4 regions of the Pseudomonas sp. H3_A02 genome follow, and region 3 is predicted to be linked to each of the others. Evidence: predicted binding sites of a transcription regulator. Region 3 holds the regulator's gene; each other region holds the start of a gene.
The links. Region 3 encodes sigma-54, which starts transcription at its own class of promoters, with help from an activator protein. Its sites were predicted from a motif close to ANTGGCATNNANNTTGCTNT; they were not measured.
Positions count from the first base shown of each region.

Region 1: AB4N80_RS09880 (pilin) is a predicted target of sigma-54. The motif match lies at 2,332-2,351, and genes of this name have one in related genera.
Region 2: flgB (flagellar basal body rod protein FlgB) is a predicted target of sigma-54. The motif match lies at 2,438-2,457, and genes of this name have one in related genera.
Region 4: AB4N80_RS26405 (flagellar basal body rod protein FlgF) is a predicted target of sigma-54. The motif match lies at 1,885-1,904, and genes of this name have one in related genera.

Region 1 covers NZ_CP162807.1:2,260,629-2,264,815, reverse strand. Annotated here, with positions in the region: gene AB4N80_RS09895 (DUF748 domain-containing protein) at 1-623, shown strand, start outside; gene AB4N80_RS09890 (DUF2845 domain-containing protein) at 625-921, shown strand; gene AB4N80_RS09885 (BON domain-containing protein) at 1,257-1,610, opposite strand; gene AB4N80_RS09880 (pilin) at 1,878-2,285, opposite strand; gene pilB (type IV-A pilus assembly ATPase PilB) at 2,510-4,187, shown strand, end outside.
Region 2 covers NZ_CP162807.1:2,860,506-2,864,692, reverse strand. Annotated here, with positions in the region: gene flgE (flagellar hook protein FlgE) at 1-775, opposite strand, end outside; gene flgD (flagellar hook assembly protein FlgD) at 804-1,526, opposite strand; gene flgC (flagellar basal body rod protein FlgC) at 1,542-1,985, opposite strand; gene flgB (flagellar basal body rod protein FlgB) at 1,989-2,396, opposite strand; gene cheR (protein-glutamate O-methyltransferase CheR) at 2,753-3,580, opposite strand; gene AB4N80_RS12650 (chemotaxis protein CheV) at 3,640-4,187, opposite strand, start outside.
Region 3 covers NZ_CP162807.1:128,280-132,466, reverse strand. Annotated here, with positions in the region: gene ptsN (PTS IIA-like nitrogen regulatory protein PtsN) at 1-440, opposite strand, end outside; gene hpf (ribosome hibernation-promoting factor, HPF/YfiA family) at 453-761, opposite strand; gene AB4N80_RS00605 (RNA polymerase factor sigma-54) at 838-2,331, opposite strand; gene lptB (LPS export ABC transporter ATP-binding protein) at 2,496-3,221, opposite strand; gene lptA (lipopolysaccharide transport periplasmic protein LptA) at 3,221-3,769, opposite strand; gene lptC (LPS export ABC transporter periplasmic protein LptC) at 3,756-4,187, opposite strand, start outside.
Region 4 covers NZ_CP162807.1:6,017,307-6,021,493, forward strand. Annotated here, with positions in the region: gene flgH (flagellar basal body L-ring protein FlgH) at 1-185, opposite strand, end outside; gene flgG (flagellar basal-body rod protein FlgG) at 258-1,043, opposite strand; gene AB4N80_RS26405 (flagellar basal body rod protein FlgF) at 1,093-1,830, opposite strand; gene rffA (dTDP-4-amino-4,6-dideoxygalactose transaminase) at 2,005-3,156, opposite strand; gene AB4N80_RS26415 (metallophosphoesterase family protein) at 3,208-3,885, opposite strand; gene AB4N80_RS26420 (ATP-grasp domain-containing protein) at 3,866-4,187, opposite strand, start outside.

The sequences.
Region 1 (4,187 bases), 2.1 Mb from region 3:
CGGCCCAGGCGCCGTTCAAGCTCATCGGCGGGCTGGTGGCCGGCGGCGGCTCGGAGGACCTGGGCAGCGTCGCGTTTGCGCCGGGCTCCAGCGACCTGAGCAAGGACAACGAAGGCACGCTGCTCAAACTCTCCGAAGCCCTGGCCAAACGGCCGGAGCTGCGCCTGGAGATCGAAGGCACCGCCGCCGAGAGCAGCGACGGACCATTGCTCGCCGCCCAGCGCCTGGAGCGCGAATACCAGTACAACTACTACAAGATGCTCCAGCGTCGGGGCGACAAAGTTCCGGCCCAGGCTTCGCTGATAGAAGTGCCCGAGGATGAAAAGGCCCCGCTGCTCGAAGGCATCTACCGCACGCGCCTCAAGACCCAGCCGCCGGCCGAATGGACGCAACTGGATAAAAAGGCCCGTATCGAGAAACTGCGCGAAGGCGTGATCAAGTTCTGGAGCGGCAGCGACGTGCTATTGCGTCAGCTGGGGCAGGAACGGGCCAGCAGCATCAAGGATTTCCTGGTGGACAAAGGCCAATTGGCCGACGACCGTGTGTATTTCATCGACGCCAGCCTCGGCCAGGCTGAAAGCGATGGCCGGGTGATTACCCCTATGCATCTGGATGCCGAATAAGATGAAACCCTGGTACGGGCTCAGCCTGGGTCTGTTGCTCGCCGCCGGCCAGGCCTCGGCTGCCGACACGCTGCGCTGCGGCAGCCAGTTGATCAGCGTCGGCGACCGCTCCAGTGAAGTGCTGCAAAAGTGTGGGCAGCCCGTGGCGCGGGATGACCTGGGCTACAAGCGCAGTGTCAATCGCCGGGAGGAATACCCGGTGGAAGAATGGACCTACGGCCCCAACAGCGGCATGTACCAGTACCTGCGTTTCGAGGGAAATCGGCTGGTGCAGATCACCAGCAAGCGGGGGCGGTGAATGTACCGCCGCCATCGCGAGCAAGCTCGCTCCCACATTTGATCGCATTGCTTCCGGCAGAACTCGATCCCCTGGGGGAACAGGCTTGATCGCTTTCTTCTGAAAGAACTCGATCCCTGCGGGAGCGAGCTTGCTCGCGATAAGGACAACCCGGTTTCCCCGGCCGGACCGCACACTCTTCCCTCCCCAGAATAGAACAGGCCCCCGGCACGAATGCCGGGGGCCTGTAATGGCCACGTCCGTGTGGCCTTTCGCATGAACTCCAAAGCAACGGCAAGCGTATGACTCAGCCCGCTTACCGTGCCTTCTCCCGGTCCAGGCGAGAAGTCTTAGCCTTACTCGGCTTTCAGGCCGTCAGCCGATACGGCCTTAACGCCTTTGATTTTCTTGGCGATCGCCACGGCGGTGTCTTTTTGTGCATCAGTGACTTTGGTCATCGAAGACAGGGACACAACACCTTTATTGGTTTCGACTTTGATGTCGCTGCCAGGAATGCCTTTTTCGGTGACCAGGTCAGCTTTGACCTTGGTGGTGATCCAGGTATCGGAAACGTCTTCCTTGGCCTCTGTCACTTCGCCCGCAGCCAGCATCATTGGCGCCTGAGTTGCTTGAGTGGTCTCGGCGAATGCGCTAGCCATGGTCAGGGTCAGTGCGGTAGCAGCGGCGGCAGTGATAGCGAACTTCTTCATACGAGTAACTCCTGTTTTTCTCAAAAACTGCCGGAGGTGGATCCCGGCAGGGTTATCAGGAGTAGTGCGAAGGTTGTGCCAGTTTTAAGAGATTAATTAATTACATAAAAATCAATAAGTTAAGCGAAGCGATGAAATTCAGAATCATGCAAATTGCATGAGCCTCCCATTTTCAACATGCAACATGCCGATCCTGCCTTGCCGCTAAGCTGATGAATCAAGAAGGGTTTGCACGGCGAGGGAGCGGGGCCCCTCGCCGCGCGAGTATTAGGTGCCAGGGCAAGAGGTCGGCAGGAATTCCCTGGGTGCGGTGGATGCGCATGTCCAAGCGCCGTTGACATCGCGGCTGAGGGTGATCGTCCTACCTGCTATAGAGGCAGGGGCGTTCAGGAGGGTACAAACGATAGAGCCTGCCGTCGTAGCCGTACCTGTTACCGAAATTGTGCAGTTGCTGGTTGTGGTCGGGGCGTTCATGAGGGCCAACGTTGGAGTAACGCCCTGATTCATTTGATCCTCGTACGCTACCTTCAGCGCCGAGATTTCCCCCAGCCCAGCGGTAGCCTTCGCCCGCGCTTGATACCTGGAATATTGAGGCAACGCGAACGTCGCCAGAATGCCGATGATCGCCACGACGATCAGCAGCTCGATCAGCGTAAAACCCTTTTGCTTATTCATAGACATCTCCCATGCATGAGTCGAAATCTCATGACCTGAAACGGCCATTGCAGGGCACATGCCAACCCTCAAGCCCTATCAATAAAGGGGTTTGAACCCGCACAACGGCGGCGTCCTACCTCCACAACCGCACTATCTGACGTTTTTTGTCACCCTGGCCCGCTGGTTTGGCGTCGATGCTTGACTAGGCTATAAGTCATGAACTGTCCGCGTCCGGTATCCCCATGAATGACATCGCCCTCAGCGGCCTGACCAAGCAATTGGTGCTGGCCGAACTGATCACCGAGCAAAGTGCGCAACAGGCGTATCAACAGGCTCAACGCAGCCGCATCCCCCTGGTCAGCTACCTGGTGCAGAACAAACTGGTCCAGAGCCGTCAGGTCGCGGAAATCGCCTCGGAGCATTTCGGCGTCGCCCTGCTGGACCTCAACAGCCTGGACAAAGAAGCCCAGCCCACCGGCCTGGTCAGCGAAAAACTGGTGCGCCAGCACCATGCCCTGCCGCTGTGGCGACGCGGCAACAAACTGTTCGTGGGCATCTCCGACCCGACTAATCACCAGGCCATCAATGACATCCAGTTCAGCACCGGCCTGACCACCGAAGCCATCCTGGTGGAGGACGATAAACTCAGCGACGCCATCGAGAAGTTCTTCGAATCCACAAGTACGGGCCTGGAAGGCATGGGCGATGCCGACCTCGACGGCCTGGACATCGAGTCGATCGACGACACCAAGCAGGATTCCATCGGCGGCCAGGACACCGACGACGCGCCCGTGGTGCGTTTCGTCAACAAGATGCTGCTGGACGCGATCAAGGGCGGCTCTTCCGACCTGCACTTCGAGCCTTACGAAAAAATCTACCGGGTGCGGGTGCGCACCGACGGCATGCTGCGGGAAGTGGCCCGGCCGCCGATCCAACTGGCGACCCGTATTGCCGCCCGCCTGAAGGTCATGGCCAGCCTGGATATTTCCGAGCGGCGCAAACCCCAGGACGGCCGATTGAAAATGCGCCTGTCGAAAACCAAGTCCATCGACTTCCGGGTCAACACCCTGCCGACGCTCTGGGGCGAAAAAGTGGTAATCCGGATCCTCGACCCGTCCAGTGCGCAAATGGGCATCGATGCCCTGGGCTATGAACCGGATCAGAAAGACCTGTACATGGCCGCCCTCAAGCAACCACAAGGGCTGATCCTGGTCACCGGACCGACCGGCTCGGGCAAGACCGTATCGCTGTACACCGGGCTGAATATCCTCAACACCGTGGACATCAACATTTCCACCGCCGAAGACCCGGTGGAGATCAACATGGAAGGCATCAACCAGGTCAACGTGAACCCGCGCCAGGGGCTGGACTTCGCCCAGGCCCTGCGCTCGTTCCTGCGCCAGGACCCGGATGTGATCATGGTCGGCGAGATCCGCGACCTGGAAACCGCCGAAATCGCCATCAAGGCCGCCCAGACCGGGCACCTGGTGCTCTCCACCTTGCACACCAACAGCGCCGCCGAAACCCTGATCCGCTTGCAGAACATGGGCATTCCGGGGTTCAACATCGCCACCGCCGTGCACCTGATCATCGCCCAGCGGCTGGCGCGCAAGCTGTGCAACCACTGCAAGAAGGCCATCGAGGTTCCCGAGGAAACCTTGCTCAAGGAAGGTTTCCCCCGGGAACGCATCGGCACATTCACGATCTATGAGCCGGTCGGTTGCGAACAGTGCAACCACGGCTACAAAGGGCGCGTGGGGGTTTACGAAGTGGTCAAGAACACGCCCGAGCTGCAACGGTTGATCATGGCCGAGGGCAACTCGCTGGAAATCGATCTGCAAATGCGCAAGGACGGCTTCAATGACCTGCGCACATCGGGGCTGCTCAAAGTGATGCAGGGCGTCACCAGCCTCGAAGAAA
Region 2 (4,187 bases), 2.7 Mb from region 3:
GAACGGTCGGCGGAACCGGGGTGCTGACTTGGGTTAGCCTGCCGTTCGAGTCGAATGTCATCGTCGAAGGAACTGGAGCGTTCGGAGCAACCGGCGCGCTGCCATTGAGGTTACGACCATCAATCAAGGTATAGACGTTCCAAGTATTGCCGGCAGTCTTGACCATGTACTGGTCCATGGAGTGCTGGTTGCCCTGGGTGTCATAGACCGGAGTAGTGAACTGCTTGGTGAACGTGGCCGTGTCGGCCGGATTGAACGCCACAGTGATCGGCGTCGCCGTCGAGTTCAGGTTGATGGTCGACGAAACCAGACTGGTGGCTTGCGGCGGCAGGTTCGAGGTGTCGATGCGCAGGTCGGTCAGGATACCGTTCTGGATCTTGCCGTTGGCATCCACGCCATAGCCTTGCAGGCGGGCCGTGCCATCACTGTTGGTGATGAAGCCTTCCTTGTCGGTCTTGAAGGTACCGGCACGGGTGTAGCTCAGGGAGCCGTCGTTGCTCAGGACAAAGAAGCCCTGGCCCTGGATGCCCATGTCCAGCACGTTGCCGGTGTTGTTCACGTCACCCTGGCCGAACTGCTGGGAAACGTTGGCCAGGCGCACGCCGTTGCCGACGGTCTTGCTGCCCGAGCCCAGCTTGGTAGCCGAATAGACGTCTTCGAATTCCGCGCGGGACGATTTGAAACCGGTGGTCGCCACGTTGGCGATGTTGTTGCCGGTCACGTCCAGCTGTTTGTTGGCTGCATAGAGACCGCTAAGGCCGATGTTAAAAGACATGTTGACTCCTTTTGCCGGTTAGTCGGCTCTACATACCAATAGTTTGTACTTTGGACAGGGCAATGCTGCCCAGCCCGGCCAGGTTGAGCATCAGCTCACCGCCCGTCTGGCTGATCGTCACGCTGCTGACCGTGGCCGGCAGGTTAGTGATCAGCGACGTGGCCTTGCCGTCGATGGTGGTCGAAGCGGCGAAGGTGTAGGTGCCCGATTCAACGACCGCGCCCGCGTCGCTCTTGCCATCCCAGATGAAGGCGGAGTTGCCGGCCTTCTGGCTGCCCAGGTCGATGGTGCGAACGGTCTTGCCGTCCTTGTCCACGATCTTGACGGCAACAGAGGACACCGATGTCGGCACCACCACCGTGCCGTTGAGGCTCTTGGAGGTATCGACCACAGCCTTGTCACCTGGGGCAATGACCGAGCGACCCACCAGTGACGAGGCCTGCAAGGCCTGGGACGAGTTGTAGTTGCCGGCAATGCCGCTCACCGTCTGGTTGAGGGTGGTGATGCCTTCCAGGCTGCTGAACTGCGCCAACTGGGCAACGAACTCGCCGTTATCCTGTGGCTCCAGCGGGTTCTGGTTTTTCAGCTGGGTCACGAGCAACTGCAGGAACGCATCCTTGCCCAACTCCTTCTTGCCGGTCGCCATGCCCGTCACCGTACCCAGGGTATCGGTGGTGGTGTTGGTCTTGACCGAGGAGTTGGCCAGAATCTCGTTGAGACTCAAACCGCTGGTAGTGTTGGTAACGCTCATGTGACTCGCCCCTTATCACTGACCGAGGGTCAGGACCTTCTGCATCATGGCTTTGGCGGTGTTCATCATTTCGGCGTTGGTCTGGAACGAACGACTGGCGGAAATCATGTCGGCCATTTCTTCGACGACGTTGACGTTCGGGTAGTAGACATAACCCTTGGCGTCCGCGGCCGGATGGTTTGGCTCATAACGTGCTTCAAGGTTGCTCTGGTCTTCGACCACGCCAAGCACCTGTACGCCCTGCCCGGCCGCTTCCTGGTCCTGGAACAGCGAGTCGCTGCCGCCGGACTGGCCGCCCTGGAACATGGTGGCGAATACCGGGTGGCGGGCGCGGTAGGTCTGGTCGATGCTCGACGAAACGGTCTCGGCGTTGGCGATGTTACTGGCGACGGTGTTCAGGCGAGTGGTCTGGGCACTCATGGCACTGCCGGCGATGTTGAATACGCTCGCAATCGACATGGCTTACTCTCCGCGCAGGGCCGATACCAGCCCTTTGAATTTGCTGTTGAGCAGGGTGAAGCTGGCCTGGAAGTTCACGGAGTTTTCCGCGTAGTTGGACTGTTCCAGTTGAGCGTCCACGGTGTTCTGGTCGATCGAAGGCTGCATCGGCGTGCGATACATCAGCGACTCATCGCCATTGCCCAAGCCTTCGGCTTCGATATGACGACTGTTGGTCATGTTCAAGGCGAAATGGCCGTTCTTGGCTTTCTCGTTCTGCTCGGCGAGCACTTTGGAGAAGTCCAGATCCCGAGCCTTGTAGTTCGGGGTATCGGCGTTGGCGATGTTGTTGGCCAGGACTTCGGCACGTTGGGCGCGGAAGCCCAGGGCCTTTTCGTGGATACCGAGCGCTTTATCGAAGCTGATGCTCATGTCGGAAACCTTTGGGTGACCAGAATGTACGTACGACGGCTAAAGCAAGCGTCGTGCCACTTTCAAAAACCCCATAAACCGGGGCTTTGCGGGCACCGGCAAGGCGGCAATGCCAGAAAAGCGGCAATCGGTTTCCGCCGGCTGCCGCTTTTCTGCCGCTTCTCAAGGGCAATGACACTCAAACTGTGGGAGCGGGCTTGCTCGCGAATGCAGTGTGACAGTGACATTTATTTCGACTGACACACCGCCTTCGCGAGCAAGCCCGCTCCCACAGGGATAGTGGAGGGGAGGAAATTAGCGGGCATAAAAAACGGGAGCCCCGTGGGACTCCCGCTTTTTTTGACAACCCAAGCCAATCACTTCGCCTGGTAGATGATCCCCGGGCTGCACTGGACCATCTGGTAATGATCCGGCAAACCGTTCAACGCCTCGGAGGCGCCGAGGAACAGGTAGCCGCCCGGCTTGAGCGTGCCGTGGATGCGCAGCAGGATGTCCTTCTTCACTTCGGCGGAGAAGTAGATCAGCACGTTACGGCAAAACACGATGTCGAACTTGCCCAGGCTGGCGTAGCTGTCCAGCAGGTTGAACGAGCGGAACTCCACCCGGCTCTTGATCGGCGCCTTGACCACCCATTTGCCCGGCCCTTTGGGGTCGAAGTAGCGTTGCAGGCGGTCCGGCGACAAGCCACGGCCGATGGCCAGGCTGTCGTACTCGCCGGTCTTGCAGTTATTGAGCATGGTCCCGGACAGGTCGGTGGCGACGATCTGCACGCCGCCTTTCAACTGGCCGAGGTTGGAGCGTTCGAACTCATCGATGGACATCGACAGCGAATAGGGTTCCTGCCCCGACGAACAGGCCGCCGACCAGATCCGTAGGCGCTGGCCCGGGCTGGCCTTGATGGCGGCCGGCAGCACTTTGTTCTTCAGCACCTCGAACGGATAGGTGTCACGAAACCATAGGGTTTCGTTGGTAGTCATGGCATCCACCACCATCTCGCGCAAGCCACTGCGCGGCTGGGTCTGGATACGCTGCACCAGCTCGCCCAATGACTTGAGGCCCTGTTGCTCCATCAACTTATTGAGACGGCTCGACACCAGGTATTGCTTGTTTTCACCAAGCAAGATGCCACAGGCTTTTTCCAGGAAGACCCGGAACTGTTCGAAATCCAAATTACCCGTAGACAAGATACCGCCTCTTTCATCGTGTTGACTTGCCGGGCGCACAACGCGCCCGACCTTCTACTTTATTCTGCTGCTTTGATCCGTTCGACGACCCGGGACGCCAGGTCATCGGGGCGGAATTTTGCCAGAAAATCGTCGGCACCGACCTTCTTGACCATCGCCTGGTTGAAAACACCAGACAACGAAGTATGCAAGATGATGTGCAGCTTTTGCATGCGCGGATCGCTGCGGATTTCCGAGGTCAGGGTGTAGCCGTCCATTTCCGGCATCTCAATGTCGGAGATCATCATCAGGAATTCTTCCTCAGGCTTCTTGCCCTCGTCGACCAGCTTGCGCAGGTAATCCAGCGCCTGTCGCCCGTCGTTCAACGCCACCACCTCGACGCCGACCGTTTGCAGGCAACGGGTCACCTGCTTGCGGGCCACCGAAGAATCATCGACGGTCAACACTCGCAGCGAAATCGCCTTGTGCTGGGTCTCGGCATCCACCACCCCCACGGAAATCGCTTCCGGCGTGGGCGCCACTTCGGCGAGGATTTTCTCCACGTCGATGATTTCCACCAACTGGTTATCGACCCGGGTCACCGCCGTCAGGTAGTGATCGCGGCCGG
Region 3 (4,187 bases):
ACCACCTGGTACAAAGCTTCGTTACTCGGCGCGCTGCGCAGTTTTTCGCGCACTTCCTTGCGGTCCAGCATGCTGGCTATCTGGCGCAGCAGCTCAAGATGCGCATCGGTCGCCGCTTCCGGAACCAGCAATACAAACAGCAGGTCGACCGGAGCGCCGTCGATGGCGTCGAAATCTATGGGGGTATCAAGGTGCAACAACGCGCTGATCGGCGCGGCACAACCCTTGAGACGGCAGTGAGGAATGGCGATGCCGTTGCCAAAACCGGTGGAACCGAGTTTTTCACGGGCAACCAGGGCCTCGAAGACGTCTTGCATTCCCAGATCCGGCACCTCGCGGTGGATCAGGTTGGCAATTTGTTCGAGGGCTTTCTTTTTACTGCCGCCCGGCGCGTTCACTTGGGAACGGCCGGGGGTCAGGATGGTTTCTAGTCGGATCATGGATTGGGGGGGTTAACGACCGGTCGCGCCCTGGAGGAGGCTCTGGGTCTTTTCCTTATGCTTTTTGAGTTGGCGATCCAGCTTGTCGGTCAGCAGGTCAATCGCGGCATACATGTCTGTGTGCTCTGCGTTGGCAACCACTTCTCCGCCGGGGATATGCAGCGTGGCTTCGATTTTCTGCAGCAGCTTCTCGACGTTCATCGTGACTTGCACGTTGGTGATCTTGTCGAAATGCCTCTCCAATCGGTCGAGTTTTTCGCCGATGTAGGTGCGCAGGGGTTCGGTCACTTCCAGTTGGTGTCCACTGATGTTGACTTGCATACAGCTTCTCCTTCGTTGCCAGTGCATAAAGCGGCAGGCAGAAATGCCTGCCACTGGAACGCTGTGGCGTGGCCTGTTACATCAGCCGCTTGCGTTCGCTCGAAGGCGCGATCCCGAGGGATTCGCGGTACTTGGCGACGGTACGGCGGGCCACCTGAATGCCTTGTGCCTCCAGTAAACCAGCGATCTTGCTGTCACTCAACGGCTTTTTCTGATTTTCCGCGGCCACCAGTTTTTTGATGATCGCGCGGATGGCCGTGGACGAGCATTCGCCGCCTTCGGAGGTGCTGACATGGCTGGAGAAAAAGTATTTCAATTCATAGATGCCCCGGGGGGTATGCATGAATTTCTGGGTGGTCACCCGGGAAATCGTCGATTCGTGCATGCCCACCGCTTCGGCAATGTCATGCAGGACCAATGGTTTCATCGCTTCATCGCCGTACTCCAGGAAGCCTCGCTGGTGCTCGACGATCTGGGTGGCTACTTTCATCAGGGTTTCGTTGCGGCTTTGCAGGCTCTTGATGAACCAGCGGGCTTCCTGCAACTGGTTGCGCATGAAGGTGTTATCGGCGCTGGTGTCGGCGCGCTTGACGAAACCGGCGTACTGGGCATTGACCCGCAGCTTGGGCACCGACTCCTGGTTGAGCTCCACCAGCCAGCGATCGTTGTGCTTGCGCACGATCACGTCGGGGACCACGTACTCAGGCTCGGTGGATTCGATCTGCGAGCCGGGGCGGGGGTTGAGGCTCTGCACCAGCTCGATGACCTGGCGCAGTTCATCTTCCTTGAGCTTCATGCGACGCATCAATTGGCTGTAGTCGCGACCGCCCAGCAGGTCGATGTAATCGGTGACCAGTCGCTTGGCTTCGGCCAGCCATGGCGTCTTGGCGGATAACTGGCGCAATTGCAGCAACAGGCACTCGCCCAGGTTGCGGGCGCCGATGCCGGCCGGTTCGAATTGCTGGATGCGATGGAGAACGGCTTCGATCTCGTCCAGCTCGATGTCGAGCTCGGGGTCGAAGGCTTCGAGGATTTCTTCGAGGGTCTCGTCCAGGTAGCCCTGGTTGTTGATGCAATCGATCAGCGTCACGGCGATCAGGCGATCGGTGTCGGACATCGGCGCCAGGTTCAGTTGCCACAACAGGTGGCTTTGCAGGCTCTCACCGGCAGAGGTGCGGGTGGTGAAGTCCCACTCGTCGTCATCGCTGCTGGGCAGGTTGCTGGCGCTGGTCTGGTAGACATCTTCCCAGGCCGTGTCCACGGGCAGCTCGTTGGGAATGCGTTCGTTCCATTCGCCATCCTCGAGGTTGTCCACCGTCGGGGCGGCTTCCTGGTAGGACGGTTCCGGGATCTCGGTGTTGGGCTTCTGCTCGACGTTGTCGGCCAGCGGGTCTGTGTTATCGAAGTCGTCGCCTTCTTCCTGGCGTTCGAGCATCGGATTGGACTCCAGGGCCTCCTGGATTTCCTGTTGCAGGTCCAGGGTCGACAATTGGAGCAGGCGGATGGCCTGTTGCAGCTGCGGTGTCATCGTCAGCTGCTGGCCCATTCTCAAGACTAGCGATGGTTTCATGGCAGGGGCTTAACACCTTATTCGCCGGCGCACATGCGCCATCCACTACAGGGCGCCGGAGCGCCAAACTTAAGCAAATTATATGCCTGAAACTGAAGTGTTTGCCTAGAGCGTCGCCATAATAAAATTAAACGACGCCCGGGCAATTCGCCAGACACGTGTGCTTACAGGCGGAACTCATGGCCCAGGTACACTTCCTTGACCAGGTCATTGGCCAGGATCGCGGCGGAGTCACCTTCGGCGATCAATTGGCCGTCATTGACAATGTAGGCGGTTTCGCAGATGTCCAGGGTCTCGCGCACGTTGTGGTCGGTGATCAGCACACCGATACCCTTGGCCTTGAGGTGATGGATGATCTGCTTGATGTCGCCCACCGAAATCGGGTCCACGCCGGCGAACGGTTCGTCGAGCAGGATGAACTTCGGTGCGGTGGCCAGGGCGCGGGCGATTTCCACACGACGCCGTTCACCACCCGACAGGCTCATGCCCAGGTTGTCGCGAATGTGGCTGATGTGGAATTCCTGCAGCAGGCTTTCCAGTTCCTGGCGACGGCCGGCCTTGTCGAGTTCCTTGCGGGTCTCGAGGATCGCCATGATGTTGTCGGCTACCGACAGTTTGCGGAAGATCGACGCTTCTTGCGGCAAATAGCCGATACCTGCCTTCGCCCGGCCGTGCATCGGCTGGTGGCTGACATCCAGGTCGTCGATCAACACGCGCCCCTGATCGGCCTGGACCAGGCCGACGATCATGTAGAAGCAAGTGGTCTTGCCCGCGCCGTTAGGACCGAGCAGACCAACGATCTGGCCGCTGTCGATGGACAGGCTGACATCACGCACGACTTGACGGCTCTTGTAGCTCTTGGCCAAGTGCTGAGCTTTCAGAGTTGCCATTACTGGGCCTTCTGCTCGTCGGTTTTCTTTTTCGGCTGGATCACCATGTCGATGCGCGGACGCGACTCGGTCACCTTGCTACCGGTGGCGCGACCGGCACTGGCCAGCTTCTTGACCGTGTCGTAGACGATTTTCTCGCCCTGGGTAACGTTGTTGTCCTTGTCGACGACCTTGGCGCGGTCGATCAGGACCACGCGATCCTGGGAGGCGTGGTACTGGATGGTCACCCCGTAGCCCTGGACGGGCTTAGTGTCGCCCACGGTTTGCATCTGCTCGAAATAGGCCAGGTTGCCCACCGAAGTCACCACATCGATATCGCCAGCTGGGGTGCGGGTGATGGTCACGGTGTTGCCGGTGACCTTCATCGAGCCCTGGGTGATGATCACGTCGCCTTTATAGGTGGCGACGCCATTCTTGTCGTCGAGTTGGGCGTCGTCGGCCTGGATGCGGATAGGCTGGTCGCGGTCGTTGGGAAGAGCCCAGGCGCTCGCGCTTCCCAGTGCTGCGCCCAGACTGAGCAAAATAGGGAGGGTTTTAGCGAGCTTCATACTGTCCTCTTACGTTCGATAGCAGGTGTATCCTGCTTTCCTTCAAATACGCTTTCATTCCCGTGCCGGTCGATACACCCCCGGCGCCGTCGATTCTAACGGGTTGCTCGGTCTGCGCATATTCTTGCTGTGGGAATACGGTCATGCGTGTGCTGGTGATGATGGTCGTGCGGTTTTTCTCGTCGGTTCGGGCAACGCGTACCGAGTCGATCAGTTCCACTTCGGTGCCGCCGGAATTGACTTCGGCGTGCTCGCTCTGCACATGCCACGGGAATTCGGTGCCGCGGAACATGTTCAGGTCCGGTTTGGTGACCAGCGTAATGTCAGTGGCCTTTACGTGGTCGACCTTGTCGGACGTCATCTCATATTGCACTTTGCCGTCGGGCAGGTACTGCAGGGTATGGGTGTTGGTCGCGTA
Region 4 (4,187 bases), 680 kb from region 3:
CGGTCGCTGTACAGGTTCTGCTCGAAGCCGGCCTGGTAGATCGAGCCATTGTTGGCGGCAGCCGGCAACGGCGTGCGCGGCAACACCGGAGCGTAATACGGGTCATTGGGCCTGGGTGTCGGGGCGACACAGCCCGCGAGTGCGGTGATCCCACTCAGTGCCAGAACAGATACGAAGCGTTTCATGACCCTACCTCTTGGTGTTGCAGGCGACCCTGGGGCCGCCCTGTCTACGTGATGACGGACGTTGCGACGTGATTACAGATTCTGCGTAACGAACGAGAGCATCTGGTCGGCGGTGGAGATCACCTTGGAGTTCATCTCGTAGGCGCGCTGGGTGGTGATCATGTTGACCATCTCCTCAACGGTGCTCACGTTGGAGGTTTCCAGGGTGTTCTGCAGCGTGGTGCCGAAACCGTTCAGGCCTGGGGTGCCGACTTGCGGCGCGCCACTGGCGGCGGTTTCCAGGAACAGGTTGTTGCCCACCGCTTGCAGGCCGGCCGGGTTGATGAAGTCGGCGGTCTGCAGGTTGCCGATCACCTGGGCGGCCGGGTTGCCCGCCACGGTGATGGACACGGTGCCGTCACGGCCCACGGTAAAGGTCTGGGCATCGTTCGGAATGATGATCGCCGGCTCCAGGGCGAAACCGCTGGCGTTGACGATCTGGCCGTTGGAGTCGAGGTGGAACGTACCGTCGCGGGTGTAGGACGTGGTGCCGTCCGGCTGCAGGATCTGGAAGAAACCGCGACCGTCGATGGCCATGTCCAGCGGTTGCTCGGTGGTCTGCAGGCTACCGGCGTTGAAGTTTTTCTGGGTGCCGACAATGCGTACACCGGTACCCACTTGCAGGCCCGACGGCAGTTCGCTGTCCTGGGTCGACTGGGCGCCAGGTTGGCGTTTTACCTGATACAGCAGGTCCTGGAACTCGGCGCGATCACGTTTGAAACCCGTGGTCGAAACGTTCGCCAAGTTGTTGGAAATGGTCGTCAGGTTGGTGTCCTGGGCGGACAGACCTGTTTTGGCAACCCATAGAGCCGGAAGCATTCGATTCTCCTCGTACGCCTGTTTTTCGGCGCAGCGCTGTAATTAATAGTTAGATCTGCAAGACCCGAGCCATGGCTTCATCGCCTTCTTTGGCGGTGTTCATCATCTTGACGTGGAGCTCGAACTGCTTGGCCAGGGCCAGCACCGAAGTCATTTCATCCACGGCGTTGACGTTGCTCGCCTCCTGGAAACCCGATACCAACTGCACGTTGGCATCGATGGGCGCCGGCTGGCCGTCCTTGGTACGGATCGTGCCGTCCAGGGTCTTGGTCATGTTCTTGAGGTCCGGGTTGACCAGCTTGATGCGGTCGACTTCAGCCATCACCCGCGGGCCTTCACCCATGGCGCGAATGCTGATGGTGCCGTCCTGGCCGATTTCGATTTTCTGCTCCGGCGGCACAGCGATCGGACCGCCGTTGCCCATCACCGGCATGCCGTTGCCGGCCCGCAGCACGCCCAGGGCGTCAACATTGAGACTGCCGGTGCGCACGTAGCTTTCACCGCCGTCAGGATTCTGCACCGCCATCCAGCCCGGCCCGCTCACCGCCACGTCGAGGTCGCGACCGGTTTGAACCAGCGCACCCGGGGTGAAGTCCGTGGCAGGCCGTTCGGACAAGGCAAACGCCCGCGCCGGAAAGCTGTCGCCGAACACCGGCATCGAGCGCGCCTGCTCCAGGTCTTTCTGAAAGCCATTGGTGGAAATGTTCGCCAGGTTGTTGGCATGGGCCCGCTGCGCCAGTGCGTTCTGGCTGGCGCCGGTCATTGCCACATAAAGGTACTTGTCCACTGTCGTTCCTCTGCATGCCGGACGTTTGCCGCCCACTGCTGTGTTGCACAGCCTTAAGCAATTTGCAGACCAACTTTTTTCTGGCGGGCCCAGGCCCTTGAAACAAAGGGCTCTGGGGATTAGGAGGGCAGTGCCGAGTTGTATCGAAGACGAAAAACCGGCGGTGTCATGCCGCTAAGTGGCAAGGGCTGCCAAAGCACTGCCGAGCACATCGACCACGCGGTCTTGTTGATCCTTGGATAGACCGAGCCACATCGGCAAACGCAGCAGCCGCTCGGAATAACCGTCGGTAATTTCCATTGAGCCATGAACACGCCCATAGCGCGCGCCGCCGGGGGATGAATGCAGCGGCACGTAATGGAACACCGCATAGATCGCGTGGCTCTTGAGCGTCTCGAGGACAACCTGGCGCTCCACGCCAGGGGCGAGGAGTACGTAATACATGTGCGCATTGTGCTGGCAATGTTCAGGAACGATCGGACGACGCAGCAACCCTTGCTGCTCAAGCCCCGCCAAAGCGGCATGGTAGTGGTCCCAGACCGCCAGGCGGCGGCTGGTGATGGCTTGCGCCTCTTCCAACTGGGCCCAAAGGAAGGCTGCCGTCATTTCTCCGGGCAGAAAGGAGGATCCCACCTCTTGCCAAGTGTATTTGTCCACCTCGCCCCTGAAGAATCGACTGCGATCGGTGCCTTTTTCCCGAATGATCTCGGCGCGCAGTGCCATGGCAGGCTCATTGGCCAGCAACGCCCCGCCCTCCCCCGAGATCACGTTCTTGGTTTCGTGAAAACTGAATGCGCCAAGGTCGCCAATACTGCCCAAGGCTCGGCCCTTGTAGGTTGACATCACCCCTTGCGCGGCGTCCTCGACCACCGCCAGCCCATGCTTGCGCGCAATAGCCAGGATAGTGTCCATTTCGCAGGCCACGCCGGCGTAATGGACGGGCACGATCGCCTTGGTCCGTGACGTGATCGCCGCCTCGATCAGGCGCTCGTCCAGGTTCAGGGTATCAGGACGTACATCGACGAAAACCGGCACCGCGCCGCGCAACACAAAGGCGTTGGCCGTGGAAACGAAGGTATAGGAAGGCAGGATGATTTCGTCGCCAGGCTGGATGTCCAGCAGCAGAGCGGCCATTTCCAGCGCAGCGGTACAGGAGTGAGTGAGCAATGCCTTGTTGCACCCCGTGTGGGACTCCAGCCAGCGGTGGCACTGCTTGGTGAACGGGCCATCACCGGCGAGCATGTTGCCGAACTTGGCCTGGGCAATGTAATCCAGTTCCTTGCCAGTCATATACGGGCGATTGAAGAGTATCGTTTCTTTGCTCATTGCAAACTTCCCAGGGGAGGCATGGTCATGGGTGGCGCACAGCACAAAACTTCAAACCGCACTGATCCGCCCGCCTATCTGACTGCCGATATCAAGATTTTCATAAAAGTACGGGGTAAACCCGGCGTTCTTCATGGCCTGTTGGGTTTCACCAATCGCGTATGCAACCCGGTGCAGATTGAAGGTTTCACCGTCCCAGGTCGCAAAGCCTGCCCGGGGATCGCCATCACGTGGCTGGCCGACGGAACCGGGGTTGCAATAGACCTTGTCCTCCCCGCTCCACAAGTACTGGACGTGGGTATGGCCTGAGGCGAAATAGCGGCCAGGCAACGGCGCGAAATACGCTTGCGAGGGTCGTACGTATTCGTCCAGCGGATCGTTCCAGCCGCCATGGACGATGCTTAATTCATGCAGGGTCGAGCGCTCCGGGAGCGATCCCAGCCAGGCCAGATTCTGCGAAGTGATGACGCCCTGTTGATAATCCAGGCAGGCATTGGCGCTATTGGAACGAGGGCAGCGCTCATTCTTCGCCAGGTACCAATCATGATTGCCCATCACGGAGAAAATGTTTCGTTCGCGCAGGGCCTCGCAACACTCATTGACCTGGCTGTAATAACCCGCCGTGTCACCCAGGCAGATAATCCGCGAGACACCCAGCTCATCCAGCTTGGCAAGCACTGTCCGCAAGGCGCTGTAATTGCCATGTACGTCAGAAATGATCCCGATCATAGACAATGAAATCCTCTATATAACGAACGGCGAAACCACTGCGGATGATCGGCTGGCCCGATGTCTTGCCATCGAGGTAAAAATCCAGGCACATGGCCGCCTCGTTGTAGCCGAATGCGCGTCGTATCGAACTGGTCGAAGATATTCGCGGATTGATCTCCAGCAGGCTCCAGGAGGCATCGCTGCCACGACGGAATTGCAAGTTGGTCGGGCCCACCGGTTTGAAGGCGCGGCACAACCTGGCGACTGTTTTATCCAGCGAATCGTCCTGATATACCCAGGCCTTGGCGGTTGACCCGTCC